One region of the Kineococcus gypseus genome, then DNA from elsewhere that is predicted to be linked to it. Evidence: riboswitches for the same ligand, from Rfam matches in the RefSeq annotation. Region 1 holds a riboswitch; the other holds the start of a gene.
What was found. A riboswitch is a leader RNA that binds a small molecule or an ion and turns the genes downstream of it on or off. The one in region 1 is predicted to bind glycine.
Positions count from the first base shown of each region.

Region 1 (14,405 bases):
GCTGCCTGGAGCTGTTCGCCGCCGGGCTGGTCGAGGGCATCCAGGACCTCGGCGGCGCGGGCCTCTCCTGCGCGACCAGCGAGCTGGCCAGCGCTGGCGACGGCGGCATGCTCGTGCACCTGGACCGCGTGCCGCTGCGCGACCCCTCGCTCTCGCCCGAGGAGATCCTCATGAGCGAGTCGCAGGAGCGCATGATGGCGGTGGTCACCCCCGCCAACGTCGAGGCGTTCCTGGCCGTGACGGCCAGGTGGGACGTCGAGGCCGCGGTCCTCGGGGAGGTCACCGACGGCGACCACCTCGTGGTGCAGTGGCACGGCGAGACGGTCGTGGACGTGCCCCCGCGCACCGTGGCCCACGAGGGCCCGGTGTACCAGCGCCCCTACGCGCGCCCGGGCTCCCAGGACGCGCTGCAGGCCGACGCCCCCACGGCGCAGCGCCTGCCGCGCCCCGGCACGGCCGCCGATCTGCGCGCCACCCTGCTGCGCATGGTCGCCTCCCCGAACCTGTGCAGCCGCGCGTGGGTGACCGACCAGTACGACCGCTACGTGCTGGGCAACACCGCCCTGGCCACCCCGGACGACGCCGGCGTGGTGCGCGTGGACGAGCGCACCGGCCTGGGCGTGGCGCTGAGCCTGGACGGCAACGGCCGCTTCACGAAGCTGGACCCGCGCACCGGCGCGGCGCTGTCCCTGGCCGAGGCGTACCGCAACGTCGCCGCCGCGGGCGCGCGGCCGCTGGCGGTCACCGACTGCCTGAACTTCGGCTCCCCCGAGGACCCCGGCGTCATGTGGCAGTTCGCCGAGGCCGTGCAGGGCCTGGCCGAGGCGTGCGAGGCGCTGGGCGTGCCCGTCACCGGCGGCAACGTCTCGCTGTACAACCAGACCGGCGACCGCGGCCTGGACTCCGCGGTCCTGCCGACCCCGGTGATCGGCGTGCTCGGCGTGCTGGACGACGTCGCGCGGCGCACCCCCTCCGGCTGGCGCGCGGCGGGGCGCAACCTGTACCTGCTGGGCACCACCCGCGACGAGCTCGGCGGCTCGGAGTGGGCCTGGGCCGAGCACGGCCACCTGGGCGGGCTGCCGCCCCGGCTGGACCTGGCGCACGAGGCGCTGCTGGCCGACGTGCTGGTCAACTGCTCGCGCGACGGCCTCGTCGAGGCCGCGCACGACCTCTCCGACGGCGGCCTGGCCCAGGCCCTCGTCGAGGGCTGCCTGCGCTTCGGGGTGGGCGCGCGCGTCTGGCTCGACGAGCTGGGCGAGCGCGACGGGATCGACGCCTTCACCGCGCTGTTCTCCGAGTCCGCCGGCCGGGCGGTCGTGGCCGTGCCGCGCGAGGAGGAGGTGCGCTTCACCGACATGTGCACCGCGCGCGGCCTGGCGCACCTGCGCATCGGCGTGACCGACGCGGCCGAGGGCGAGGAGCCCGCGCTGGACGTGCAGGGGCTCTTCGCCGTGCCCCTGGCCGAGCTGCGCGCGGCGCACACCGCGACCCTGCCGGCGCGCTTCGACGGCTGAGCCCGGCGGTCCCGCGGCCCACCGGCCGCGGGACCGCCGCCCGCTGGCGCCGGGGCTCCGCCGGGCTAGCGTGCGCCGGGTGAAGCCGTTCCTGCTGCTGGCCACCCGCGAGGACGACGGCGTCGCCGACGCCGAGCACGCCGCCGTCCTGCGGTACGGGGGCCTGGGGCCCGGCGAGCTGGTGCGCGTGCGCCTGGAGCGCTCGCCGCTGCCCGAGCTGGACCTGGACGGCTTCTCCGGCGTCGTCCTCGGCGGCAGCCCGTACTGCACGAGCGACCCCGAGGACGCCAAGTCGCCCACCCAGCGCCGCGTCGAGCGCGAGCTGTCCGCGCTGCTGGACCGCGTCGTCGACGGCGGGGTGCCCTTCCTGGGCGCCTGCTACGGCGTGGGCACCCTGGGCGTGCACCAGGGCGGGGTGGTGGACCGCGAGTTCGGCGAGCCCATCGGCGCGGTGCCGGTCACGCTCACCGCCGCCGGGCGCGAGGACCCCCTCTTCGCCGGCCTGCCCACCACGTTCGAGGCGTTCGTCGGCCACAAGGAGGCCCTGCGCGTGCCGCCGCCGCACGCGGTGGTGCTGGCGAGCTCGCCGGGCTGCCCGGTGCAGGCGTTCCGCGTCGGGCGCGACCTGTACGCCACGCAGTTCCACCCCGAGCTCGACGTGGACGGCATCGTCCAGCGCGTGGGCACCTACCGGCGCTCGGGCTACTTTCCGCCCGAGGAGCACGACGAGGTCGTCGCCCGGCTGCGCCGCGCGCGCGTGGAGGTCCCGCAGCAGCTGCTGCGCCGCTTCGTGGAGCGCTACCGGCGCTGAGCGCCCCGGGGAGCCGGGGCGCCCGCGGCCGCGCGACGGTCAGCGCGGGGGGTGCGATGTTCACCGCGAGGACCCCCGGCGGTCGACCGCCGGTCGTCGCCCGGGGTGACGATCCCGGCGTGCTCGACACCGCCCTCAGCCGCCGCTCCGTGCTGCGCGCGGGAGCGGCCGGTGCCGCCGCGCTCGGCGCCGCCGCCCTCTGCGCCGAGTCGGCCCTGGCCGCGGTCACCGAGGCCGCCCGCTCCGGGGTGTTCGGGTTCGGCGTCGCCAGCGGTGACGCGACCGCCACCGAGGTGCTCCTGTGGACCCGCGTGACCCCGCAGCCCGACGCGGTGCCGGGCAGCGGCGCAGGACCGGCGAGCCGCGTCGAGTGGGAGGTCGCCGCCGACGAGGGCTTCCGCAAGGTCGTCCGCAGGGGCAGCACGACCACCGACGCCCGCCGCGACCACACCGTCAAGGTCGTGGTCGGCGGCCTGGCGCCCTACACCCGCTACTGGTACCGGTTCCGCGCCGAGGGGGCCACCTCGCCCGTCGGGCGCACCCAGACCAGCCCCGACGAACCCGGGCGCACCCACGCCCTGCGGCTGGCCTTCGTCTCCTGCAGCAACTACACCGGCGGGTACTTCACCGCCTACCGCGGCATCGCCGCCCGCGACGACCTCGACCTGGTGCTGCACCTGGGCGACTACGTCTACGAGTACGGCAACACCCCCGCCGTGCCCGGGGTGCAGGGCTCCGGGGACCGCTACGGACCCCTCGCCCTCGTCGGGGTGCGCGACCACCAGCCGCCGGTGGAGGTGGTCTCCCTGCAGGACTACCGCGTGCGCCACGCCCTGTACAAGACCGACCCCGACCTGCGGGCCGCCCACGCCCGCCACCCGTGGGTCGTCGTCTTCGACGACCACGAGATCACCAACGACGCGTACGCCACCGGTGCGGAGAACCACGAGCAGCAGGACGACCCCGACACCCCCTACACCGGTCCGGGCGAGCCGGCCGGCGTGCGGGCCGAGGGCGACTTCCTCGCACGCCGGGCCCGGGCGTTCCAGGCCTACCGCGAGTGGATGCCGATCCGCGAGCCCGGCACCTGGCAGCCCGCCCCCCACCGCGGCGAGCAGTTCTTCCGCCGCTTCCGCTTCGGCGACCTCGCCGACCTCTCGGTGCTCGAGACGCGGCAGAACCGCAGCCGGCAGGTGCTCACGACGACGACGGGTGCCGGCGGCGTCCCCGCGGTCAACCCGGCGCTGGCCGACCCCTCGCGCCACCTGCCCGAGCCGGAGCAGCTCGCCTGGATCGCCGACGGGCTCGCGCGCAGCCGTCGCCCGTGGCACCTGCTCGGCAACCAGACCGTCCTCGCGCGGGTGTACGCGGTCCCGCGCGACGGCGTCGGCGTGCTGCCCGGGCAGGTCCTCAACGCCGACCAGTGGGACGGCTACCAGGCCGACCAGGCCGCGCTGCTGGCCGCCATGCGCAGCGCGGGCACCGACCCGGTGGTCCTCACCGGCGACATCCACTCCTCCTGGGCCAACGAGCTGCCCGAGCGGGCGGACGCGACGTACCCGGTGGCGGGGCGCTCGGTGGGCGTGGAGTTCGTCTGCCCGTCGGTCACCAGCGACGGCTTCAAGGAGCTCCTCGGGACGGCGGCCGCCGCTCGGGCCGCCACCACCGCGCTGCAGGCGGCCAACCCCTGGGTCCGCTACCTCGACGGCATCGGGCACGGCTACGCGGTGGTCGACGTGACGCCGCAGCGCGTGCAGACCGACTTCTTCTTCATCCGCAGCAGGGGGGACCACGGCCTGGTCCTGGACCCCCGCACCGACCCGGGAGCGCAGGCGACGTGGGAGAGCTCGTGGCAGACGGTCAAGGGGTCCCGCCGGGTCACCGGCCCGGTGGCGCAGCTGGGGGCGCGCAGCGACTCGCCGCGGACGGCGTCCCGGTGAGCGCGCAGCAGCCCGACCGGGTGGGGCGCCGCTCGCTGCTGCGGGCCGCCACCGCGGGGGGCGCCGCGGCGCTGGTGGGGGCGCCCGCCCCGCCCGCTGCCGCCGCGTCGTCGCCGGGGCAGCGCGTGCGCGTCTACGTGCTCGTGGTCGACGGCTGCAACCCGGACGAGTTCGGGTCGGCGTCCCAGCCGCGGATCGCCGCGCTGCGCGCGCAGGGCACCCTCTACCCGGCCGCGAGGTCGCTGCCGGTGATGGAGACCATCCCCAACCACGTCATGATGATGAGCGGGGTGCGCCCCGACAGGTCAGGCGTGCCCGCCAACGCCGTCTACGACCGCGTCGAGCGGGTCGTGCGCGACCTCGACCGGCCCACGGACCTGCGCGCCGGCACCCTCCTCGACAGGCTCCCGCAGAACGGCTTCGTCACCGCCAGCGTGCTCAGCAAGCGCTACCTGGTCGGCATCTTCGGCACCCGGGCCACGCACCGCTGGGTGCCTCCCGCCTACCTGCCGCTGACCGAGCACGCCCCCGACGCCACGACGGTGCCCGCGCTCGTCGACGTCGTCGACAGGTACGACCCGGACCTGGTCTTCTGCAACCTCGGCGACGTCGACAGGGTCGGGCACAGCGACCCCACCGGTCCGCTGCTGCCGCTGCCGGCGCTGCGCACCGCCGACCTCACCGCGACCGACGCGCTGGTGGGCACCTTCGTCGACCACCTCGTCGCGACGGGACGCTGGTCGAGCAGCGTGCTGGTGCTGCTGGCCGACCACGGCATGGACTTCTCGGTGCCCACGAACCTCGTCTCCGTGCAGCAGCAGGCGCTCGCCGGTCGCCCCGACCTGCAGGCGTCGGTGGTGATCGCCCAGAACGAGGGTGCCGACAGCATCACCTGGACCGGAGCCGCCGACCGCCGCCGCCAGGGGCTCGCCGACGTCGCCCGGCTCGTCGCGGCCCACCCCGGGGTGCTCTCGGTGCAGCAGCCCTCGGCGCTGCGGCTCGGGCCGGAGGCCGGTGACCTGGTGGCCTACGCGCGTCCGGGGTGGCGCTTCAGCGACCCGCAGGTGACCTCCAACCCGATCCCCGGGAACCACGGCCACCCGGCGACCGAGCCGATCCCCTTCCTCGTCACCGGGGGGCACCCGCAGCTGCGCCGCGGCGGCACCTCCTCCGCGCCGGCGCGCACGATCGACGTGGCCCCCACCGTCGCGGCGCTGTTCGGGCTGGGCGCACCGCGGGGCGGGTGGGACGGCACCGCCCGCCTGGACGCCTTCAGCACGCTCCCGCGGGCACGGCCCCGCTGACGAGGCTCCGCTGACGGGGCCCCGCTGCCGCCGCGGCCGGGCGTCGGCGCCCGGCCGGCGGGAGTGCCCGGACGGGCTCGTCGGCGACGCGGTCGCCCGTGGCCGCGCCCGCGCGCGGCGTGCTCAGTGGCTGGTGGTGCCGCGGCGCGACTCCAGCACCGGGTCCACCAGCCGCTCGACGACCAGGCCGGTGGCCACGGCCGCCACGGCCGCGTGCAGCACCTCCACCACGCCCTCCCCGCGCCGCCAGGTGCGCGGGGGCGCGCCCGCGCCGGTGGCGTTCTCCAGCGTCTGGTCCACCAGGACGCGCGTCAGCGTCTGCGCGACGTTCCCGCGCACCCCGACCAGCCCGCTGACCCGCCACACCCCGCGCAGGGCGCCCAGCGCCACGCTCGTGCCCACCAGCGCGGCGGCCGTCGCCGCGGCGGGGCGCTCGTCGTCGCCGGGGGAGCGGCCCAGCAGCAGCAGCAGGGTGCGCCCGGGCACGTGGGAGGCCGGCCGGCCGGTGACGGCCCGCTCGGCGCGCTGGCCCAGCGCCATCGCGCCCGCACCCGCCAGCCCGGCCAGCGAGCCGATCGCCGCCGCGCGCCCCAGCACCGCGCGGCGCCCGCCGCCCGCCTCCCGCACCGTCAGCTGCACGGCGCCACCCTGCCGCCCCCGGCCCGCCGGCGCCAGCGCCCGCCGCGCTCGGTGCCGGGCGACGCGCTCGAGTGGTGCTCCGCCGTCGCGGGTGCCACCGTGTGCCCCGGACCGCTGTCCGGAGGGACCGCGCGGTCCACCTCGACGGCGCGCTCCGACGAGCATGTGACAGGTCGCGCCGCGCGCGACCGTCTCGCGCACCCGCCGCGGTGCGCGAGCGCGACGACGTGGAGGGTTCAGCCGTGAGCCGCATCACCATCGGGTCCGCCCCCGACTCCTGGGGCGTCTGGTTCGCCGACGACCCGAAGCAGACCCCCTGGCACCGCTTCCTCGACGAGGTCGCCGAGGCGGGCTACGAGTGGATCGAGCTGGGCCCGTACGGGTACCTGCCCACCGACGCCGCCCGCCTCGCCGACGAGCTGGCGGCCCGGCGCCTGAGGGTCTCCGCCGGCACCGTCTTCGCCGCGCTGCACCGCCCGGGCCGCTACGACGAGGCGTGGTCGCAGGTCGAGCGGGTCGCCGCGCTGACGCGCGACCTCGGCGGCACCCACCTCGTCGTCATCCCCGGGCAGTGGCGCAGCGACACCACGGGCGAGGCGCTCGAGCCGCGGACGCTGGACGAGGACGGCTGGCGGCGCCTGACCTCCGGGGCGGACCGCCTGGGCCGCGAGGTGCTCGAGCACTACGGCCTGCGGATGGCGTTCCACTCCCACGCCGACACCCACGTCGACACCCAGGAGCAGGTCGAGCGGTTCCTGGAGCTGACCGACCCCGAGGTCGTCGGGCTGTGCCTGGACACCGGCCACGTGGCCTACTCCGGCGGCGACAGCCTGCAGCTGATCCGCGAGCACCCCGAGCGCATCGCCTACGCGCACCTGAAGCAGGTCGACCCGCAGGTGGTGGCGAAGGTCCGCCAGGACGACCTCGGCTTCGGCGACGCCGTCGCCCTGGGCGTGATGGTCGAGCCGCCGCGGGGCGTGCCGGACATGCCGCCGGTGCTGGAGGCGCTGGAGGGGCTGGGCCGCGACGTCTTCGCCGTCGTCGAGCAGGACATGTACCCCCTGGACTCCTTCGACCAGCCGCTGCCCGTGGCGCGGCGCACGTACAGCTACCTGCGCGGTTGCCGGTGACGCGGTGCAGGACCGCGCCGGCCCGCTCGACGCACGGAGGGAACCCGATGAGCACCCGGAAGTCCACCGCCCTGGCCCTGGCGACCGCCCTGGCCCTGGTCCTGGCCGGCTGCGGCACCGGGGGCCGGGCGCAGGACGACGCCCCGGAGCAGGGCGCCCCCGCCGGCGGGGAGCGGCGCGACCTCAGCTTCGCGGTCGTCGTCCACAGCAACCCCGACGGCTCCTTCTGGAACGTCGTCAAGCGCGGCGCCGAGGACGCCGGCCTGCAGTTCGGCGTGGAGGTGACGGTGACCGGGGACCCGGAGGGCTCGCGCCAGGGCACGCTCGTGCAGTCCGCGCTGGCCGACGACCCCGACGGCCTGGTGGTCTCCACGGCCAACCCCGACGCGCTGCGCCCGGCCCTGCAGCAGGCGGTGGAACAGGGCGTGCCCTTCGTCACCATCAACTCCGGCGCGGAGCGCTCCGCCGAGCTCGGCGCCATCGGCCACGTCGGCCAGACGGAGGTCGTCGCCGGCCGCGGCGCCGGCGAGCGGCTGCGCGAGGCGGGCGTGACGCACCTGCTGTGCCTGGTGCACGAGGCCGGCAACGTCGGCCTAGAGCAGCGCTGCCAGGGCATCGCCGAGACCGCCGGCGGCGAGGTGGAGAACCTGCAGGTCGACCTCAACGACCCGGCCTCCATCGAGGCCAACGTCAACGGCGCGCTGCTCGGCGACCCCACCGTCGACGGCGTCATCGGCCTGAACCCCTCGGTCACCACCGCGGCGCTGGCCGCCGTGGAGAGCTCCGGGGCCGACGTGCAGGTCGCCAGCTTCGACATCGACCAGGACGTCCTCGGCGCCATCCGCGACGGGCGGGTGCTGTTCACCGTCGACCAGCAGCAGTACCTGCAGGGGTACCTGCCGATCGCCGCGCTGGTGCTCAACCACGACAACCTCAACACCGTCGGCGGAGGGCTGCCGGTGCTCACCGGCCCGTCGTTCATCACCCGAGAGAACGTCGACGCGGTCTCCGACCTGGTGCAGCGGGGGACCCGGTGAGCGTGACGCCGGGAGCCACCCGCGGCCCGCGCACCGCCGCCGCGGCCGGCGCGGGGCGCGACGACCGCCTCGTCGCCGTGGGCGCGCTGCGGCGCTTCTGCATGTCGCCGGAGTTCGGCTCCGGCGCGGCGGCCGTCGTCGTCTTCTGCGCGTTCTGGGCGTACGCGCCGGTCTTCGCCTCGCGCAGCGGCATCGCGAACTTCCTGGACCCGGCGGCGAACCTGGGCATCATGGCGGTGGCCGTGGCGCTGCTGATGATCGGCGGGGAGTTCGACCTGTCCGCCGGGGTGCTCATCGGCTCGACCGGCCTGGTCACGGCCCTGACCACGACGCTGCTGGACGTGAACGTGTGGCTGTCGATGCTCGTGTCGCTGGGCTTCGCGCTGCTCGTGGGGCTCTTCAACGGCCTGGTGGTGCACCGCACGAAGCTGCCCAGCTTCATCATCACGCTGGGCACGATGTTCATGCTGTGGGGCCTGAACTACGCCGTCACGCAGCGGCTGACCAACCAGGTGACGGTCGGCGGGCTGTCGGAGTACAACGGCTACGACAGCGCCCACGCGGTCTTCGGCTCCTCCTACGCCGGGTTCCAGGTCTCGCTGCTGTGGTGGGTCGGCCTCACCGCCGTCGGCGTGCTGCTGCTGACCCGGACCCGCGCCGGCAACTGGGTCTTCGCGGTGGGCGGCAACGCCGCCGGCGCCCTGGCCGTGGGCGTGCCGGTGCTGCGCGTGCGCCTGGGCCTGTTCCTGGGCACCGCCGCGTGCGCGTGGCTGGTGGGCCAGCTGACCGTCGTCAGGTACTCCTCGGCCACCGTCACCACCGGCATCGGCAGCGAGTTCTACTTCATCATCGCCGCCGTGATCGGCGGGTGCCTGCTCACCGGCGGCGCCGGCTCGGTGCTGGGGGCCTCCATCGGTGCCCTGATCTTCGGCATGGTGCAGCAGGGCATGCCGCTGGCCGGCGTGCCCAGCGAGTTCTTCCGGTTCCTGCTCGGCGCGATCCTGCTCGCCGCGGTGCTCGTCAACCTGGCCCTGAAGAACCGGGCGCAGAGGGTGCGCTCGTGAGCGCCCCCGTGCTGCAGGTGCGCGGCATCGGCAAGTCCTTCGGCCGCGTCGAGGCGCTCAAGGACGTCTCCTGCGCCGTGCGCGCCGGCGAGGTCACCGCCGTGCTCGGCGACAACGGCGCCGGCAAGTCCACCCTCATCAAGGTCCTCTCCGGCGTGCACCCGCCGGACAGCGGCGAGTACCTCGTCGACGGCGAGCCGGTCCGGCTGTCCTCCCCGCGCGACGCCCTCGCGCGCGGCATCGCCACGGTCTACCAGGACCTCGCGCTGGCCCCGCTCATGCCGGTCTGGCGCAACTTCTTCCTCGGCGCCGAGCCGGCCACCCGCGGCGGGTGGCTGCGCAGGCGCTCGGCCAAGCAGGTCGTCGTGGACGAGATGGCCGCCATGGGCATCGACCTGCGCGACCCCGAGCAGCCGGTGGGCACCCTCTCCGGCGGCGAGCGCCAGGTCGTCGCCATCGCCCGCGCGATCCACTTCGGCGCCCGCGTGCTCATCCTCGACGAGCCGACCTCGGCCCTGGGGGTGCGCCAGTCCGGCGTGGTGCTCAAGCGCGTCGTGCAGGCGCGCGAGCGCGGCCTGGGCGTCGTGCTCATCACGCACAACCCCGACCACGCGCACCTGGTGGGGGACCGCTTCGTGCTGCTGCAGCGCGGGCGCACCACCGGCGAGCACCTGCGCGCCGACATCACCCGGGACGAGCTGGCGCGCGAGATGTCCGGCGGCGCCGAGCTGGAGGAGCTGCGGCACGAGCTGCGCGAGCACGGGGCCTGAGGTCCCGTCGGCACCACCCCACCCGCCGCGGGCGCCCCCGCGGACCCCGCCGCGGGCCCCTCGCGGCACGCACCCCAGCACCAGGAGCGGAGAGCGCATGAGCACGGCCACGAGCACCACCGCCGAGGGCACCACGGCCGAAGGCACCACCGTCGAGGGCACCACCGCCGAGAGCACCGCCGCCGCGCCGCCGCGCCCGGCCCGCGCGCGCGACCTGCGCGTGGCCGTGCTCGGGGTCGGGGTGATGGGCCGCGACCACGCGCGCCGCCTGGCCCGGCTGACCAAGGGCGCCGAGCTGGTCGCCGTCAGCGACGCGGACGCCGACCGCACCGAGGCCGTGGCCGCCGAGCTGGGCGCGCGCGCCGTGCACGGGGCCGCCGCCGCGATCGAGGACCCCGGCGTCGACGCCGTCGTCGTGGCCACGCCGGGCCACACCCACGAGGACCTGGTGCTGCGGGCCCTGGCCGCCGGCAAGCCGGTGCTGTGCGAGAAGCCGCTGACGACCTCCCCGGAGGGCTCGCGCCGGGTCGTCGAGGCCGAGCGGGCCCTGGGCCGCCGCCTCGTGCAGGTCGGGTTCATGCGCCGCTTCGACGCCGAGCACGAGCAGCTGCGCCGCCTGGTCACCTCCGGCGAGCTCGGCAGGCCGCTGATGCTGCACTGCGTGCACCGCAACGCGAGCACCCCGCCGGGGTTCACCTCCGAGATGCTCGTGCTGGACTCCCTGGTGCACGAGGTCGACGCGGCCCGGTTCCTGCTGGGCGAGGAGGTCACGGCCATCACGGTGCTGTCCCCCGGGCGCACCTCGCACGCCCCGCGCGGGGTGCAGGACCCGCAGTTCGTCCTCATGGAGACCTCCGGCGGCACCCTGGTGGACGTGGAGGTCTTCGTGAACTCCACCACCGGCTACGTGGTGCGCAGCGAGCTGGTCGGCGAGCTCGGCACCGCGCGCACCGGCCTGGAGGTCGGCGTGCTGCGCCAGTCGCGCACCGGCTGGGGCGGCGGCGTCGCGGCCGACTTCCGCGAGCGCTTCGCGGCCGCGTACGACACCGAGCTGCAGCGCTGGGTGGACGCCGTGCGCAGCGGCGCCGGCGTCGACGGCCCCGGCGCCTGGGACGGCTACGCCGCCGCGGCGGTGTGCGCGGCGGGCGTGGAGTCGCTGCACACCGGCCGCCGCGTCGAGGTGGACCTCGGCCAGCGCCCCTGATCGCGGGCCCGCGCCCCTGACCCCGGGCCCGCGCGCCGGGCGGTGGCTGGTGGTGGCGGGCGCCGCTGTGCGACGCTCGCGGCAGCACGCACAACCGCACATCGCACGGCCACGCACCCGGGCGGGAGAGCCCCGACGCGCACCAGCGGCGGGCACCGAAGGAGCAACCACCCCGGAACCTCTCAGGTCCCCAGGACCGCCACGGGCAGGCCGCTCTGGAAAGCAGGGTCCCCACGACCCTCACCGACGGGGAAAGCGCCGCGCGCGCGAAGCTCTCAGGTGCCGCGACAGAGGGGGTCCGCGCAGCCGCACCGGGCGGCTGCGCCCGGAAGGAGCGCCCGTGTCCCGCCCGTCCCCCCTGCACGAGGCCCACGCCGCCCTCGGCGCGGCGTTCACCGACTTCGCCGGCTGGTCCATGCCGGTGCGCTACGCCTCCGACCTCGCCGAGCACCGCGCCGTGCGCGCCACCGCGGGCCTGTTCGACCTCTCGCACATGGGCGAGGTGCGCGTCAGCGGTGCGCAGGCCGGCGAGGCGCTGGACGCCGCGCTCGTCGGGCGCCCCTCGGCGATGCCGCTGGGCCGGGCCGCCTACGGGCTGATCGTCGACGAGGACGGCGGGATCCTCGACGACCTGGTCACCTACCGCCTCGGCGAGCACGAGTTCCTCGTCGTCGCCAACGCCTCCAACGCCGGGCTCGTCGCCCGCGAGCTGGCCGCGCGCGCCGCCGGGTTCGACGCCGTCGTCGCCGACGAGTCGCCGGCGACGGCGCTGCTGGCGGTGCAGGGGCCCACCGCGGCGCTGATCGTCGGTGAGCTCGTCGACGCCGACCTCGCCGCGCTGGGCTACTACCGCTGCACCCCGGCCGCGCTGCGCACCGCCGCCGGCGCCGTGCGGGTGCTGCTGGCGCGCACCGGTTACACCGGCGAGGACGGCTTCGAGGTGCTGCTGCCCGTGGAGCACGCGGGCGCCGCGTGGGAGGCGCTGCTAAACGCCGGGCGCGTGCACGACGCCGTGCCGTGCGGTCTGGCCTGCCGCGACATCCTGCGCCTGGAGGCGGGCATGCCGCTGTACGGGCACGAGCTGAGCCGTGAGGTGGACCCGTACACCGCGGGCCTGGGCCGCGTGGTCAAGCTCGACAAGCCCGGCGCCTGGACCGGTCGCGAGGCCCTGGAGCGCCTGGCGCGGCGCGCGCCCGAGCGGGTCCTGGTGGGCCTGCGCGGCACCGGCCGGCGCGCCGGGCGCGAGGGCTACGCCGTGCTGCACGGGGACCGCCGCGTCGGCGTGGTCACCAGCGGCGCGCTCTCGCCCACCCTGGGCCACCCGGTGGCCATGGCGTACGTCGAGGCCGCCCTGGCGCAGCCCGGCACCGCCCTGGCCGTGGACGTGCGCGGGCGCCCCGAGGCCGTCGAGGTCGTCGAGCTGCCCTTCTACCGCCGGGCCCGGTGAGCGGCGTGGCGGTCGGCGTGCTGGACCTGTTCTCCATCGGCATCGGCCCCTCCAGCTCCCACACGGTCGGGACGATGCGCGCGGCCCTGCGCTTCGCGCGCGCCCTGGCGGCCGAGGGGCTGCTGGAGCGCGCGGCGGCCGTGCGGGTGGACCTGCACGGCTCGCTGGGCGCCACCGGGCGCGGCCACGGCTCCGACACCGCCGTCGTGCTCGGCCTGCTCGGGGAGCGGCCCGAGGACGTCGACCCCGACGCCGTGCCGGTCCTGCTCGCCGGCGTGCGCGAGCGCGGCGAGCTGGCGCTGCTGGGCCGGCACCGGGTGCCCTTCGACCCCGGCGCCGACGTGCGCCTGCTGCGCGCGGCGCTGCCCGCCCACCCCAACGGGATGGTCTTCACCGCCCTCGACGCCGGCGGGCGCGTCCTGGCGCGGCGCACCGCCTACTCCGTCGGCGGCGGCTTCGTGCGCGAGGACCCCGACGCCCCGGACCCCGCCGGCGGGGCCGCGGACGGCGTGCCGCACCCGTACCGCACCGGCGAGGAGCTGCTGGAGCAGTGCCGGCGCACCGGCCTGGGCGTGGCGGACCTGGTGCGCCGCAACGAGGAGCACCACCGCACCCGCGCCGAGCTGGACGCCGCCCTGCTGGGCGTCTTCGCCGCCATGGCCGCGTGCGTGCGCCGCGGCCTGGTGGGCGAGGGGGTGCTGCCCGGGGGGCTGGGAGTGCGCCGGCGCGCGCCGGGGCTGCACCGCCAGCTGCTGGCCGAGGAGGCGGCGCAGCGCGCCGACCCCACCGGCCCGCAGGACGCGCTGCGCGCGATGGACTGGGTGAGCCTGTACGCCCTGGCGGTCAACGAGGAGAACGCCGCCGGCGGGCGCGTGGTCACCGCGCCCACCAACGGCGCGGCCGGCATCGTGCCCGCGGTGCTGCACTTCCACCGGCGCTTCGTGCCCGGCGCCGACGACGCCACCACCGTCGACTTCCTCCTGGCCGCCGGCGGCGTGGGCCTGGTGCTGAAGGAGACCGGCTCGATCTCCGGCGCCGAGGTCGGCTGCCAGGGCGAGGTCGGCTCCGCCAGCGCCATGGCGGCCGCCGGCCTGGCCGCCGTGCTCGGCGGCACCCCCGAGCAGGTGGAGAACGCCGCCGAGATCGCGATCGAGCACCACCTCGGCCTCACCTGCGACCCGGTGGGCGGGCTCGTGCAGATCCCCTGCATCGAGCGCAACGCCGTCGGCGCCACCACCGCGATCCACGCCGCCCGCACCGCGCTGCGCGGCGACGGCACCCACGTGGTGAGCCTGGACACCGCCGTCGCCACGATGCGCGCCACCGGTGCGCACATGCGCTCCGAGTACAAGGAGACCTCCCTGGGCGGGCTGGCCCTGACCGTCGCCGGGGCGCGCCGGCGGGCCGGGGCGGCGGGCGCGGCACCCGGTGGAGCGGCGGGTGCGGCGGTGGGGGTCGACGTCCCGGAGTGCTGAGCCCGGCCCGCCGGTGCGCGCCGCGGGGGGGGGGGGGGGGGGGGGGGGGGGGGGGGGGGGGGGGGGGGGG
Region 1 is NZ_JBJLRD010000047.1:87-14,491, reverse strand. Features, by position in the region: gene purL (phosphoribosylformylglycinamidine synthase subunit PurL) at 1-1,514, shown strand, start outside; gene ACRYMN_RS16210 (glutamine amidotransferase) at 1,594-2,325, shown strand; gene ACRYMN_RS16205 (alkaline phosphatase D family protein) at 2,445-4,265, shown strand; gene ACRYMN_RS16200 (alkaline phosphatase family protein) at 4,262-5,569, shown strand; gene ACRYMN_RS16195 (hypothetical protein) at 5,693-6,208, opposite strand; gene ACRYMN_RS16190 (sugar phosphate isomerase/epimerase family protein) at 6,451-7,338, shown strand; gene ACRYMN_RS16185 (sugar ABC transporter substrate-binding protein) at 7,386-8,375, shown strand; gene ACRYMN_RS16180 (ABC transporter permease) at 8,477-9,439, shown strand; gene ACRYMN_RS16175 (ATP-binding cassette domain-containing protein) at 9,436-10,209, shown strand; gene ACRYMN_RS16170 (Gfo/Idh/MocA family protein) at 10,307-11,413, shown strand; glycine riboswitch at 11,535-11,613, shown strand; glycine riboswitch at 11,624-11,711, shown strand; gene gcvT (glycine cleavage system aminomethyltransferase GcvT) at 11,754-12,860, shown strand; gene ACRYMN_RS16160 (L-serine ammonia-lyase) at 12,866-14,335, shown strand.

Region 2 (14,405 bases), on a different contig from region 1:
GTGGGCCTGCTGGTGGGCGTCGTGGCCGGGGTGCTGCTGCGCCCGGAGGTGCCCGTCGCGCTGCAGCCGTACCTGCCCATCGCGGTCGTCGCCGCCCTGGACGCCGTCTTCGGCGGCCTGCGCGCCGTGCTCGACGGCATCTTCGACGACCGCGTCTTCGTCGTCTCGTTCCTGTCCAACGCCGTCGTGGCCGCCCTCGTCGTCTACCTCGGCGACCAGCTGGGCGTGGGCTCGCAGCTGTCCACCGGCGTGGTCGTGGTCCTGGGCGTGCGCATCTTCTCCAACGCCGCCGCCATCCGCCGGCACCTGCTCGGGGCGTGAGCACCGCGCAGGACGGCCCGGGCGGCGCCGGCGGTGCGCCGGCCTCGCCGTGGCGGCGGCTGTGGCGCGCGGCGCGCCCGCGCGCGGCGCGCGGGCAGCTGCTCGCCGGCGTGCTGTGCGCCGCGCTGGGCTTCGGGGTGGTGGTGCAGGTGCGCCAGACGGACGTGGCGGGGCTGGCGGAGCTGCGCGAGAGCGACCTGGTGCGCATCCTCGACGACGCCGGCGAGCGCGGGGACCGCCTGGCCGAGGAGGTGCGCCGCCTGGAGGGCACCCGCTCGGAGCTGACCGCCGGCAGCGACTCCGCCGAGGCCGCCGCGCGCGCCGCGCGCCGCCGCGCGGAGGAGTACGGCCTGCTGGCCGGCACCCTGCCCGCCGTCGGGCCCGGCGTCGTCGCCACGATCACCGACCCGGCCGGTGAGGTCGGCGCCACCTCCTTCATCGGCCTCGTGCAGGAGCTGCGCGACGCCGGCGCCGAGGCGATCCAGGTCGGCGGCGTGCGGGTGGTGGCCGCCACCGCCTTCGAGGACCCGCCGGCCGGCGCCGGGCCGGGCGTCGTCGCCGACGGCACCCTGCTCGCACCGCCGCACGAGGTGCGCGTCGTGGGCGACCCGGGCACCGTCGCCACCGCCCTGGACATCCCCGGCGGCGTGCGCGAGTCGCTGCGCCAGCTGGGCGCGGAGCTGCGCGTGAGCACCGCGGAGGAGGTCCGCGTGACCGCCTTGCACGCCGTCTCGAGCCCTCAGTACGCTCGCCCGGCGTCGCCCGGAGCCACCGCCGGCAGCGGCTGAACCGGCGCGGGGACGTCCCCGCCCCCCACCCCGAGGAGCGAGACGCCCCATGGCCTCCAGCGTGCCCGACGACCTGCGCTACACCGCCGAGCACGAGTGGGTGCGCGTGGAGGGGGACGGCACGGTGCGCGTGGGCGTCACCGACCACGCGCAGGACGCGCTGGGCGACGTCGTCTACGTCTCCCTGCCCGGCGAGGGCGAGAGCGTCGCGGCCGGCTCCCCGTGCGGGGAGGTGGAGTCCACCAAGAGCGTCAGCGAGATCAACGCGCCCGTCAGCGGGGTCGTCACCGCGCAGAACCCCGGGCTGGAGACGCGCCCGGACCTGGTCAACTCCGACCCGTACGGCGAGGGGTGGATGTTCACGCTGACCCCCTCGGACCCGGCGGAGCTCGAGGGCCTGCTCGACGCGGCGGCGTACCGCTCGCACGCCGGCTGAGCCCGGCGCGCCGCCCCCGGACGGGTGGCGCGCACGGGGAGTGTGGAGGCGCTCACCACCCACGGCTAGGCTGGTGATCAGCGTTGGAGGCGGGGGACCGCCCCGCTGCGGTGCGCCGCGCGGGCGGTCGCCCCCGGTGTTGCGAGAGGTGGTGCCATGTCTCCGTCGGGCACGTCCCCGGGCGAGGGGACGACCCCCGGGCCGGCAGCGGACGAGCGTCCCGCCGACTCCACGATGTCCTTCGCGGGGCTGGTGGTCCCCGAGGTCCACGACGCCGTCGAGGGCGGTCTGAGCCGGGACGACCAGGAGGCCGTGGAGGCCCTGCCGCCGGGCTCGGCGCTGCTGGTGGTGCGCCGCGGCCCCAACGCCGGTGCGCGCTTCCTGCTGGACGCCGAGCGCACCTCCGCCGGCCGGCACCAGACCAGCGACATCTTCCTCGACGACGTGACGGTCTCGCGCCGGCACGCGGAGTTCCTGCGCGCCCCGGACCCCGCCACCGGGCCGGGCTTCCGGGTGCGCGACGTCGGCAGCCTCAACGGCACCTACGTCAACCGCGAGCGCATCGACGACGTCGTGCTGCGCGCCGGCGACGAGGTGCAGATCGGCAAGTACCGGATGGTCTACCACCCCGGCTCGGCCCCCTCGGCGGACGCCCCGGGCGCCGCGGGCGGTGGCGGGGGAGCCGCGTGAGCTCGGCCGCCTCGCGGGCCGGGGCCTTCGACCCCGACCTGCCGCGCATGACCATCGGCGAGGTGATGGCGCTGCTGTCGCCGGACTTCCCCGACGTGAGCATCTCCAAGATCCGCTTCCTGGAGGAGCAGGGCCTGGTGGAGCCGCGGCGCACCGCCGCCGGCTACCGCAAGTTCTCCTCCTCCGACGTGGACCGCCTGCGCTACGTCCTGGCCGCCCAGCGCGACCACTACCTGCCGCTGCGGGTGATCCGCGAGAACCTGCAGGCCATCGACCGCGGCCTGGAGCCCCCGGAGCACCCCGGCGCGGCGCCGCGGGTGCCGGCGGCGGTGCCCGCGGGCGCGCCGGCCGGCGACCGCTTCGACGGCAGCGCGGCCCGGCTGCGCCTGACGCGCGCGGAGCTGCTGCGCGAGTCCGGCGTGGACGGCGAGCTGCTGGACGCCCTGGAGGGCTTCGGCGTGCTGGCCCCGGCCCCGGGCGGGCCCTGGTACGACGGCGAGGCGCTGGAGGTGCTGCGCGCGGCCGCCGCGCTGGCCGCCCACGGCATCGGCGCCCGGCACCTGCGCGTCTTCCGCACCGCCGCCGACCGCGAGGTGGCGCTGGCCGAGCAGGTCGCGGCCCCGCTGCAGCGGCAGCGCTCGGCGGACTCCGCCGCGCGCGCCGAGCAGGTCGCCCGCGAGATCGCCGCTGCCTGCCTGCGCCTGCACACCGCCCTGGTGGCCGGGGCGCTCGGGCGCGTCACGGGCTGAGGGCGGCCCGGCCGCCGCGCGGGGCCCCGGGCGGGGTACGGTGGGCGGGTGCGCGCGCTCGATGTCATCGGCGTCCGGGTGGAGATGCCCTCGAACAACCCCATCGTGCTGCTGCGCGAGCGCGACGGGGACCGCTACCTGCCGATCTGGATCGGCGCGCCCGAGGCGAGCGCCATCGCCTTCGCCCAGCAGGGCGTGGTCCCGCCGCGGCCGCTGACCCACGACCTCCTCAAGGACGTGGTGGAGGCCCTGGGGCGCCGGCTGGAGGAGGTGCGCATCGTCGCGGTGCGCGACAACGTCTACTTCGCCGAGCTGGCCTTCGACGGCGGCGTGTCCGTCAGCTCGCGCACCTCCGACGCCATCGCCCTGGCGCTGCGCGTGGGGTGCCCCATCGTGGGCGCCGACGAGGTCCTCGACTCCGGCGGCGTGCCCGTGCCGGACGAGGACGAGGACGAGGTCGAGAAGTTCCGCGAGTTCCTCGACCACATCACCCCGGAGGACTTCGAGTCCGGATCGGGTCCGGAGCGGTGAACGGCGCGCCGCGCGCCTCGTTGACGCTCCGCGGGTGCGACTCTACGGTCAGTTGACAGGACGCTCCCGGTCGGCAGGCACCGACGATCGGACCGGGGCGATGAGGAGGAGGCCGGCGTGAGCAGAGGCGAGGCAGGCGCGGGACCGTCGCGCGGGGGAAGCCCGTCCCCGCGCAGGGTCTCCTGTTCGCCGAGGACCTGCCCGACCTGGACGAGGAGGTCGGCTACCGCGGCCTGACGGCCTGCAAGGCGGCCGGCATCACCTACCGGCAGCTGGACTACTGGGCGCGCACCGGGCTCGTGGAGCCCAGCGTGCGCGGCGCCTCCGGGTCCGGCTCGCAGCGGCTGTACGGCTTCCGCGACATCCTGGTGCTCAAGGTGGTCAAGCGGCTGCTGGACACCGGCGTCTCGCTGCACCAGATCCGCACCGCGGTGACCCACCTGCGCGAGCGCGGCGTGGACGACCTGGCGCAGATCACCCTCATGAGCGACGGCGCCAGCGTGTACGAGTGCACCTCCGCCGACGAGGTCATCGACCTCGTGCAGGGCGGGCAGGGCGTCTTCGGCATCGCGGTCGGCCGCGTGTGGCGCGAGGTGGAGGGCGAGCTGGCCTCGCTGCCCAGCGAGCGCCCCGCCGAGCGGCCCGAGGAGGTCTCCGCCCCGGCCGTGGTGCTGGCCGACGAGCTCAGCGCCCGCCGCCGCGCGCGCGAGGCCGGCTGACCCCACCCCGCAGCACCCGACCCCCTCGCGCGACGGCGCCCCGGCCACCGGCCGGGGCGCCGTCGCGCGAGGGGGCGCGCGGTGCGCGGGCGCGCGCCGCTCAGTCCAGCAGGTGCGAGTGCGGCAGGGCCTGGCGGGCGAAGGGGTCCACGACCCAGTCGTGCGCGTCGGGCAGCCAGAGCACGGCCGCCAGCAGCGCGTCGGCCCACGTGGACAGCAGCGTCTCCAGCGGCACCCGCCAGGAGTGCTGGTAGCCGTCGCCCTGCTCGGCGAGCACGAGCTGCTCGACCACCGCGCTCGAGGAGCCCAGCCGCACGGCGATCAGCTCCTCGTCGCGGGCGAAGAGCGGCAGCAGCCCGGGCGGGGCGCCGGGGCCGGGGCCCCGCCCGGTGGCCCGGCGCACGGCCTCGGCCAGCCCCAGGGGCACCCAGCCGCCGGGGCCCACGGTGGGGGCGCTGGCGCGGTAGCGGGTGCGCACGGGCTCCACGCCGTCCACCGAGCGCCACCAGGCGCGCGCGGCGCGCGGCACGAGCAGGCCCAGCTGGTGCTCGACGGCGTCCAGGGCGGCGTCGTCCACCCCGGGGCGCAGGCGGGTGGCGATGTCGGCGCCGGCGCGCGCCCAGCGCGCGCGCAGCACGTCCACCAGCTGCAGGACGCGGGTGGTGTCCGCCCCGCTCGCTCCCGCGCGCTGCAGCGGGCCGACGGGCACCAGGTGGCGCACGGGCGCGGCGCCGGCGGTGGGCGCCGGCGCAGCGCTGGCCGGGGCGGGCGGAGCGGGTGAGGGGGCGGCTGCGCCGCCCGGGGGCGGCGGTGCGGCGGTGCGCGCGGCGCGCACCAGGCGGGCGCGGTTGGCGGGGCTGTTCGGCGGCACGGAACCTCCTCGGACCCGCGGCGAGCGGGGTGGTGCTGGGTGGTGCTGAGTCGTGCTGGGTGGTGCTGGGTCGTGCGCAGTGGTACTGCGGCGGTCGGGGACCCCACCGGCGCGCCGTCGGCGCACCGCGGGGGGTCGCCACCCTCCTCGCACGTCGACGTCCGGCGACCCGTTCAGGTTCCCTGAAGTGTCTCCCGCCTCACCGCCCGTGACCAGCCGGGGCACCCGGGGACCGCTCCAGCAGGTGCTCGAGGAGCCGGTCGAACTGCTCGGCCAGCCTGCGGGCGGTCACCGGGCGCAGCGCGTGCAGGGGCCTGCCGGCGCCCTGGGACTGCGGCACGGCCACCCGGTCCGGCACGGGCTCGAGCACCAGGTCGCCGAAGAGCTCGCGCAGCTCCTGCAGGCGGAAGCGCTGCTCGCCCGAGCGCGGGGAGTAGCGGTTGACCAGCACGCCCGCCACGCGCGGGCCCGGGCGCAGGGCGGCCAGCTCGTCCAGGGTGCGCCCGACGGCCGCCACCGAGAAGCGGCTGGCGTCGGAGACGACGAGCACGGTGTCGGCCGCCCGCCACGCCGAGCGGGTCAGCGCGCCCAGCGAGGGCGGGCTGTCCAGCAGGGCCAGCTCGTGGTCGTCCAGCCGGCGCAGCGCGCGGCGCAGCGCCTCGAGGGCCTCCTCCTCGGGGTCGGGGGCGTCCAGCCCCGCCGAGTCCGCCGAGCCGGTCACCACGTCGAGCAGGCCGGGCTGGTCGTCCACCCACCCGCTGGGCGCCACCGCGGACTCGGCCACGCGCCGCTTGGGGGTGCGCAGCACGGCGGCCACGTCGTGGGGGCGCTGGGCCGTCACGTCCAGCCCCGAGGTCGCGTCGGCCTGCGGGTCGAGGTCCACCACGAGGGTGCTCAGCGAGCGGTGCAGGGCGGCGGAGGCCAGCCCCAGGACCACCGACGTCTTGCCCACGCCGCCCTTCGCGCTGCAGACGGCCACGGTGATCACCGCGGGAGGATACCGGGCGGCGGGGCGCCGTGGCCTACAGTGGTCGTGGAAGCTGGCTGCGCATCCCGCGCGGGAGAGACCCCGGTGCGACCGGGGCGCCGAAGGGGCAACATCCCCGGAACCTCTCAGGCGGAAGGACCGCGGGGGACAGGCCGCTCTGGAGGCCCCGACGCGCGGGCCGACAGACGGGGGCGTCCTGACCGCCGCGACCCCGGGAGCCACCGTGACCTCCACCCTGCCCGACCGCACCACCGCCGCCACCGCCGCGACCGCCACCACCGCCGGCCCGGCCGCCCCGGACGGGCGTGGGGGCGCCGCCGCCCGCACCGGCGCGCTGCCCTTCACCGCCCGGCACATCGGGCCCGACGCCGCCGAGGCCGCCCGCATGCTGGCCACGACGGGGCTGTCCTCCACCGAGGAGCTCGTGCGCCGCGCGGTGCCGGCCTCCATCCTCGACGGCCCCGGCGCGCTGCGGCTGCCGCCCGCCCTGGACGAGGCGTCGGTGACCGCCGCGCTGCGCGAGCTGGCCGGGCGCAACCGGGTGGTGCCCTCGATGATCGGGCTGGGCTACCACGGCACCCGCACGCCGGCCGTGGTGCGCCGCAACGTGCTGGAGGACCCCTCCTGGTACACCGCGTACACCCCGTACCAGCCGGAGATCTCCCAGGGCCGCCTGGAGGCCCTGCTGAACTTCCAGACCGCGGTGGCCGACCTGACCGGCCTGGACGTCGCCAACGCCTCGCTGCTCGACGAGGGCACCGCCGCGGCCGAGGCGATGACGCTGGCGCGGCGGGTCTCGAAGGCCCCCGCGGACGCGGTGTTCGCCGTGGACGCCGACGTGCTGCCGCAGACCCTGGCGGTGCTGCGCACCCGCGCGCTGCCGCTGGGCCTGGAGCTGGTGACCGTCGACCTCGACGACGCCGAGCCGCTGGCGGCGCTGGGGGAGCGGGCGCCCTTCGGCCTGCTCGTGCAGCTGCCCGGCACCTCCGGGCGGGTGCGCGACCTCGCCGCCGTGGTGGCCGCCGCCAAGGAGCGCGGCGCGGTGGCCGTGGCCGCCGCCGACCTGCTCGCGCTGACCCTGCTGCGCCCGCCGGGCGAGTTCGGCGTGGACGTCGCCGTGGGCTCCTCGCAGCGCTTCGGGGTGCCCATGTACGCCGGCGGCCCGCACGCCGCGTACATGGCCGTGCGCAAGGGACTGGAGCGCAACCTGCCCGGCCGCCTCGTGGGCGTCTCCAGGGACGCCGACGGCCGGCCCGCGTACCGCCTGGCCCTGCAGACGCGCGAGCAGCACATCCGCCGCGACCGGGCCACGAGCAACATCTGCACCGCGCAGGTGCTGCTGGCCGTCATGGCCGGCTGCTACGCGGTGCACCACGGCCCCGAGGGGCTGCGCGCGATCGCCGCGCGGGTCGCCGGCACCGCCGCGCACCTGGCCGCCGCGCTGCGCGCCGGCGGCGTGGAGGTCGTGCACGAGGACTTCTTCGACACCGTCCTGGCGCGCGTGCCCGGCCGGGCCCGCGCGGTCGTCGCCGCCGCCCTGGAGGCGGGCGTGAACCTGCGCCCGGTCGACGAGGACCACGTCGGCCTCACCTGCGACGAGACCACCGGGCCCGAGCAGGTCGCCGCCGCGCTGGCCGGCTTCGGCCTGCGCCCCGCCGGGGACGACCCGACCACCGCGCGGCCGGCCGCCGGGCTGCCGGAGCCCGCGCTGCCGGCCGCGCTGGTGCGCACCTCGGCGTTCCTGACCCACCCGGTCTTCTCGCGGCACCGCTCGGAGACGTCGATGCTGCGCTACCTGCGCCGCCTCTCCGACGACGACTACGCGCTGGACCGCGGCATGATCCCGCTGGGCTCGTGCACGATGAAGCTCAACGCCACCACCGAGCTCGAGCCGCTGTCGTGGCCGGGGTTCAGCGACCTGCACCCCTACGCGCCCGCCGACCAGCTCGCCGGCACCGCGCAGCTCGTCGCCGACCTCGAGCGCTGGCTGGCGGAGGTCACCGGCTACGACGCCGTCTCGCTGCAGCCCAACGCCGGCTCGCAGGGCGAGTTCGCCGGGCTGCTGGCCATCCGCGCCCACCACCGCTCGCGCGGCGAGGCGCACCGCACCGTCTGCCTGATCCCCAGCTCCGCCCACGGCACGAACGCGGCCAGCGCCGTCATGGCCGGGCTGCGCGTGGTCGTCGTCGCCTGCGACGACGAGGGGAACGTGGACCTGGCGGACCTGCGGCGCAAGGTGGCCGAGCACGCCGACGACCTCGCCGCGCTGATGGTGACGTACCCCTCCACGCACGGGGTGTACGAGGAGTCCATCCGCGAGGTGTGCGCGCTGGTGCACGACGCCGGCGGGCAGGTCTACGTCGACGGCGCGAACCTCAACGCGCTGGTGGGCCTGGCCCGCCCCGGCCGCTTCGGCGCGGACGTCTCCCACCTGAACCTGCACAAGACGTTCTGCATCCCGCACGGCGGCGGCGGCCCGGGCGTGGGCCCGGTGGCCGTGCGCGCGCACCTGGCGCCGTTCCTGCCCGCCACCACCCCGGACGCCGACCCCGAGGGCGTCGGGATGGTCTCGGCCGCGCCGTTCGGCTCCGCGGGCATCCTGCCGATCTCGTGGGCGTACGTGCGCCTCATGGGCGCCGAGGGCCTGCGCGCGGCCACCGTGCAGGCGGTGCTCAGCGCCAACCACGTCGCCGCGCGCCTGTCGGGGGCCTTCCCGGTCCTCTACCGCGGCCCCGGCGGGCTCGTGGCGCACGAGTGCGTCCTGGACCTTCGCCCGATGACGCGGGCGACGGGCGTCACCGTCGAGGACGTGGCCAAGCGGCTGATCGACTTCGGCTTCCACGCCCCGACGATGTCCTTCCCCGTCGCCGGCACCCTCATGGTCGAGCCCACCGAGAGCGAGGACCTCGCCGAGGTGGACCGCTTCTGCGACGCGGTGCTCGCCATCGCCGAGGAGGTGCGCGAGATCGAGCAGGGCCGCTGGGCGGTGGAGGACTCCCCGCTGCGCCACGCCCCGCACACCGCCGCCTCGCTGGTGGGCGAGTGGGAGCACCCCTACACGCGCGCCGAGGCCGTCTACCCGGGCGGGCTGGACCCGCGCGCGAAGTACTGGCCGCCGGTGCGCCGCATCGACGGCGCCGCCGGGGACCGCAACCTCGTGTGCTCTTGCCCGCCGCTGGAGGACCTCGCCGAGGGCTGAGCCCGTCCCGCCGCGGGCTGGACCGCGGTCCGGTTCGGGCGGCACCCTGGAGGTGCCGCCCGGACCGCCCGGGCCGCGGACAGGAGGCAGCGGTGAGCGAGACGACGCAGGACCCCGCCGAGCTGAAGGCGCAGGCCGACCGCTGGAACGCCGCGGTCGTCGAGGAGTTCCGGGCCGGCGGCGGACGGGTGGGGGGCCGCTTCGAGGGCGCCCCGATGATCCTCGTGCACCACGTGGGCCGCAGGAGCGGCGCCGAGCGGGTCAGCCCGATGGTCTACCAGGACGTGGACGGCGCCTACGCCGTCTTCGCCTCCAAGGGCGGGGCCCCCACCCACCCGGACTGGTACCACAACCTGGTGGCCCGGCCCGAGACGACGGTCGAGGTGGGCACCGAGACGTTCCCCGTGCGGGTGCGCGAGCTCACCGGCGAGGAGCGCTCGAGGGTGTGGGAGGAGCAGAAGACCCGCATGCCCGGTTTCGCGCAGTACGAGGTCACGGCCGCGCCCCGGCAGATCCCCGTGCTGCTGCTCGAGCGCGTGCGCTGAGCCGCGCGGCGTCCCGCTCGCGCCGCAGCAGGCGGCCCCGGCGCGCGTACCAGGCGCCGAAGAGGGCCACGGCGGTGAGCACCTCCACGAGCGCGCCCCCCGCGTGCAGCAGCTCGGCGCCGGCGCGCACGTCCGCGAGGTCCGGTGCGTGGCCCGCGTGGGCCGCGTGCTCGCCGCCGGGCGCCCCGCGCGCCCACAGCAGCTTCGCCAGCACGTCGTGCGCGGTCGCCGCCACCAGCAGCAGCACCGCGCGCGCCGCCACGCCCGGGCGCCGCGGCAGCGGGTCGGCGCCGGTGACCACGGCGCTGAGCAGGTACGCCGCCGCCGCCGTGTGCACGTGCACGAGCACCCCCAGCGCGGCGTGCTCGTGCACCAGCGCGAACAGCGGCGTCAGGTAGAACGCGTACAGCCCGCCGACCTCCAGCAGCAGCGCCACCGGCGCCCACGTCACCAGGCGCGCCCAGCGCCCGTGCAGCAGCCGCACCAGCACCCGCCGGGCGCGCCGCGGCAGCACGCGCAGCGCCAGCACGACCGGCGCGGCCAGCGCCAGCAGCAGCGGCGCGAGCATCGTCGCCAGCAGGTGCGCGGTCACGTGCGCCCGGAAGCCGCCCGCGGGCAGCGCGCCCGGGGCCAGCGCGGGCGCCGCGCCCGCCGCCGCCACCGCCAGCGCCGCCCCGGCCGCGGCCGCGGTGCGCCGCGGCGGCCAGCGGTCCCCGCGCCGGTGCAGGCGCGAGCGCGCCACCAGGTACGCGCCCAGCAGCAGCGCCGCGAGCACCAGCGCCACCGGCAGCGGCGGGCCCGCCCCGGCGCTCACGCCCGCGCGCGCCGCCGCGCCCGGGCCAGCACCGCGGCCCCGGCCAGCGCCCCCAGCGCACCGGCGGCGTTCCACGCCAGGTCGTACGGCAGCAGCTCCACGCCGTAGCGCACCTGGTGCAGGCCCAGCAGCTTGTGCTGGACGAGGCCGTCGTAGAGCTGGAACAGCCCCCAGGCCAGCAGCGCCGCGCCCACCAGGTGCCCTCGGGCGGTGGCCCGCCGGCGCTGCAGGTCGGCGAAGAGGAACAGCCCGGCCACCACGGCGATCCAGCCGCCGGCGTGGAAGAGGCCGTCGGAGACCAGGCCCGCCTCGGGCGTGGAGCGGTCGTAGAAGTGGTGCCAGTGCAGCAGCTGGTGGAAGACGACCTCGTCGAGGAAGGCGGCCACGCCCACGCCCACCAGCGCCCCGGCCAGCAGCGAGCCGCGCGCGGCGCCCGGCCCACCGCCCGGCGCCCCGACCCGTCCGCCGGCCCCCGCCGCGGCCCCCGCCCCGGAGGCCACCTCAGCCGGCCTGCGGCGGCACGGCCGTGGGCCCGCCGCCGTGGACGCCGCCGCGACCGGTGCCCAGCGCCTCGACGACGGCGCTGCGCCGCAGGTGCTCCAGCTCCGCGGCCTGGCGCTCGGCGCGCTGCACCAGCTCCTGCAGCGCGTCGGCGTCGAGGCGCTCGTCGTCCAGGGCCAGCTCGCGCAGCGCCCGCCACACCGCCGCCTTGCCCAGCACGCCCAGGTGCAGCAGCTCCAGCTCGACCACCGAGCTCAGCGGCGAGCGGCGCACGAGGCGGCCGTTGCCCTTCAGCGCCCCGGCGGCCTCCACCACGCGCCCCACCGCCTGCAGCCCGCGCTCGGGCTCCACGTCCACCGCGCGCATCGTGGCCAGCAGGGTGCGCCGGTCCTCGGCGACCTCCTCGCTCAGGCGGGCCAGCACCGTCCCGGCGTCGGTGCCGCGGTGGCTGCGCGCGGCGCGCGCGAAGCGGGCCCGCCCGGCGGTGGCACCGGCGTAGTGGTCGTTGAGGTAGACCGCCAGCAGGCGCTGCCGGTCTTCCGGGGGCGTTCGGTGCTCGGTCACGTCCGTGCTCCTACCCGTCGCGCGCCGGGCGCAACCTCCCGCGGGTCCGCCCCCGCCCGCGTCCCCGCCCGCGTCCCCGCTCCAGCCAGCCGCCCGGTTCGCGCGGGTGCGCGCGGGTAGGGGACGGGTGTGGAGAACGGCGTGGACGGGCTGTCCCTGACCTTCATCGGCACCGCGACGACGCTGGTGCGCTACGGCGGGCTGACGCTGCTGACGGACCCGAACTTCCTGCACCGCGGGCAGATCGCGTGGCTGGGCCGCGGGCTCCTCTCGCGGCGGCTGACCGAGCCGGCCCTGTCGATCGGCGAGCTGCCGCCGCTGGACGCGGTGGTCCTCTCGCACCTGCACGGCGACCACTTCGACCGCGTGGCGCGCCGCGGGCTGCGCCGCGACGTGCCGCTGCTGACCACCCCGCACGCGCGCCGGCGCCTGAGCGGGCTGCACGGCTTCACGCGGGTCACCGGCCTGGCCACGTGGGACTCGCACACCGTGCGCCGCGGCGACGTGCAGGTGCGCGTGACGGCCGCGCCGGGGCGGCACGCCGCCGGCCCGTGGCAGCGCGTGCTGCCGCCGGTGATGGGCAGCGTGTGGGAGTTCGGGCCGGTCGGGGGGCGCACCGCCTTCACCGTCTACGTCTCCGGCGACACCCTCAACGTGCCCGAGCTGCGCGAGCTGCCGCTGCGCTACCCGGAGGTGGACCTGGCCGTGCTGCACCTGGGCGGCACCACGCTGCCCGGCGGGCTGGTCGTCACCATGGACGGCGTGCAGGGCGCGGACCTGCTGCAGGTCGTCGAGCCGGCGCGGGCGGTGCCGGTGCACGTGGACGACTACGGCGTCTTCCGCTCCCCGCTGTCGGACTTCCGCGAGGAGGTGGAGCGGCGCGGGCTGGGGCCGGTGGTGCGCTACGTCGCGCGCGGCGAGACTGCGGTGTTCGAGGCGCGGTGAGCGGCGCGGACCCCGTGGACGCCGTGGACCCCGCTGCCCACCCCGCCCTCGACCCGGGCGCGGACCCGGGCGCCGACCCCGGCGCGGACCCCGGCCCCGGCGACGGGCCGGACGGGTCCGACGGGCCGGCGCCCGAGGAGCTGCCCGCCCGCGCGCCGGGCACGGTGCGCTGGCTCTTCGCCGACCAGCTCGGCCCGCACTTCCTCGACGCGCCGGACCAGCGCGTGCTGCTGGTGGAGTCCGCCGCCGTCTTCCGCCGCGCCCCCGTGCACCGGCGCAAGGCGCACCTGGTGCTCTCCGCGCTGCGCCACCGCGCCCTGGAGCCGGGGGCGCGGCTGGTGCGCGCGTGCACCTACCGCGAGGCGCTCGCGGCGCTCGACGAGCCGGTGAGCGTGTGCGACCCCACCTCCTGGGGCGCGCGCCGGCTGGTGCGCCGGCTGGCCGGGGAGGCGCGCAGCGGGGCGGGCCCGGACGTGCGGGTGCTGGCCTCGCGCGGCTTCGTGGTCTCCGAACCGCAGTTCCGGCACTGGGTGGGCGGGCGCGGCGGGCGCCGGCTGCTCATGGAGGACTTCTACCGCGACGTGCGCCGCCACCACGGCCTGCTGCTCGACGGGCGCGGCGGCCCGGTGGGCGGGACGTGGAACCTCGACGAGCTCAACCGCGAACCCCCGCCGCGCTCGGGGCGCCTGGACGTGCCCGACCCGTGGTGGCCGGTGGAGGACGAGGTGGACGCGCAGGTGCGCGAGGACCTCGACCGCATGGTGCGCGAGGAGGGCGTGCGCTTCCTGGGCGAGGACGGCCCGCGCCGCTTCGCCGTCACCCGCGCCGAGGCGCTGGCCGCGCTGGAGCACTTCTGCGAGCACCGGCTGGACGCGTTCGGCGCCCACGAGGACGCGGTGCTCGCCGGGCAGCCGTGGATGGCGCACTCGCTGCTGTCGGTGCCGCAGAACCTGGGCCTGCTGGACCCGCTGGAGGTGGCCCGGCGCGCCGAGGAGCACGGGCGCGCGCGCCGGCTGCGCCTGGCCTCCGTGGAGGGCTTCGTGCGCCAGGTCGTCGGCTGGCGCTCGTGGACGTGGCACCTGCACTGGCACCTGGGTCCCGAGCACGGCAGCAGCAACGCCCTGGGCGCGCACGAGCCGCTGCCGGAGTGGTTCGCCGGCCTCGACGACGGCGTGGTGGACGCGAACTGCCTGGCGCACGCGCTGCGCGGCGTGCGCGAGGAGGGCTGGGTGCACCACGTGCCGCGGCTGATGCTGCTGGGCGGCTGGGCGCTGCAGCGCGGCTACCGGCCCGACGAGCTGGCCGACTGGTTCCGCCGCAGCTTCGTCGACGGCTACGAGTGGGTGATGACCACGAACGTCGTCGGCGTCTCCCAGCACGCCGACGGCGGGGTGCTGGCCACCAAGCCGTACACCTCCGGCGGTGCGTACGTGGACCGCATGACCGACTTCTGCGGCGGCTGCCGCTACGACCCGCGGGTGCGCGTGGGCGAGCGCGCGTGCCCGTACACCGCGGGGTACTGGGCGTTCCTGCACGCGCACCGCGAGCGGCTGGCGGCCAACCCGCGCCTGCGCCAGGCGCTGCGCGGGCTGGACCGCCTCGCCGACCTCGACGCGCTGCTGGCGCAGGAGGCGGTGCGCGGCGCGGACCCGCCCTGAGCGGTCCCGCGCCGCGCCGCCCGGCGTGCGGCGCCGGTGGTGGGGCGCCGGCGGTGGGGCGCCGGCGCCGGGGCGTCACGCGTCGC
Region 2 is NZ_JBJLRD010000007.1:92,705-107,109, forward strand. Features, by position in the region: gene ACRYMN_RS04115 (small basic family protein) at 1-321, shown strand, start outside; gene ACRYMN_RS04120 (DUF881 domain-containing protein) at 318-1,109, shown strand; gene gcvH (glycine cleavage system protein GcvH) at 1,159-1,545, shown strand; gene ACRYMN_RS04130 (FHA domain-containing protein) at 1,702-2,235, shown strand; gene ftsR (transcriptional regulator FtsR) at 2,232-2,984, shown strand; gene ACRYMN_RS04140 (bifunctional nuclease family protein) at 3,033-3,515, shown strand; gene ACRYMN_RS04145 (MerR family transcriptional regulator) at 3,698-4,234, shown strand; gene ACRYMN_RS04150 (SMI1/KNR4 family protein) at 4,335-5,105, opposite strand; gene ACRYMN_RS04155 (ParA family protein) at 5,305-6,093, opposite strand; glycine riboswitch at 6,154-6,244, shown strand; gene gcvP (aminomethyl-transferring glycine dehydrogenase) at 6,428-9,292, shown strand; gene ACRYMN_RS04165 (nitroreductase family deazaflavin-dependent oxidoreductase) at 9,385-9,837, shown strand; gene ACRYMN_RS04170 (cytochrome c oxidase assembly protein) at 9,785-10,651, opposite strand; gene ACRYMN_RS04175 (DUF2243 domain-containing protein) at 10,648-11,067, opposite strand; gene ACRYMN_RS04180 (hypothetical protein) at 11,153-11,716, opposite strand; gene ACRYMN_RS04185 (MBL fold metallo-hydrolase) at 11,846-12,661, shown strand; gene ACRYMN_RS04190 (cryptochrome/photolyase family protein) at 12,802-14,319, shown strand; gene ACRYMN_RS04195 (cell wall-binding repeat-containing protein) at 14,395-14,405, opposite strand, start outside.
Region 2: another riboswitch for glycine. It lies ahead of gcvP (aminomethyl-transferring glycine dehydrogenase); the one in region 1 lies ahead of gcvT (glycine cleavage system aminomethyltransferase GcvT).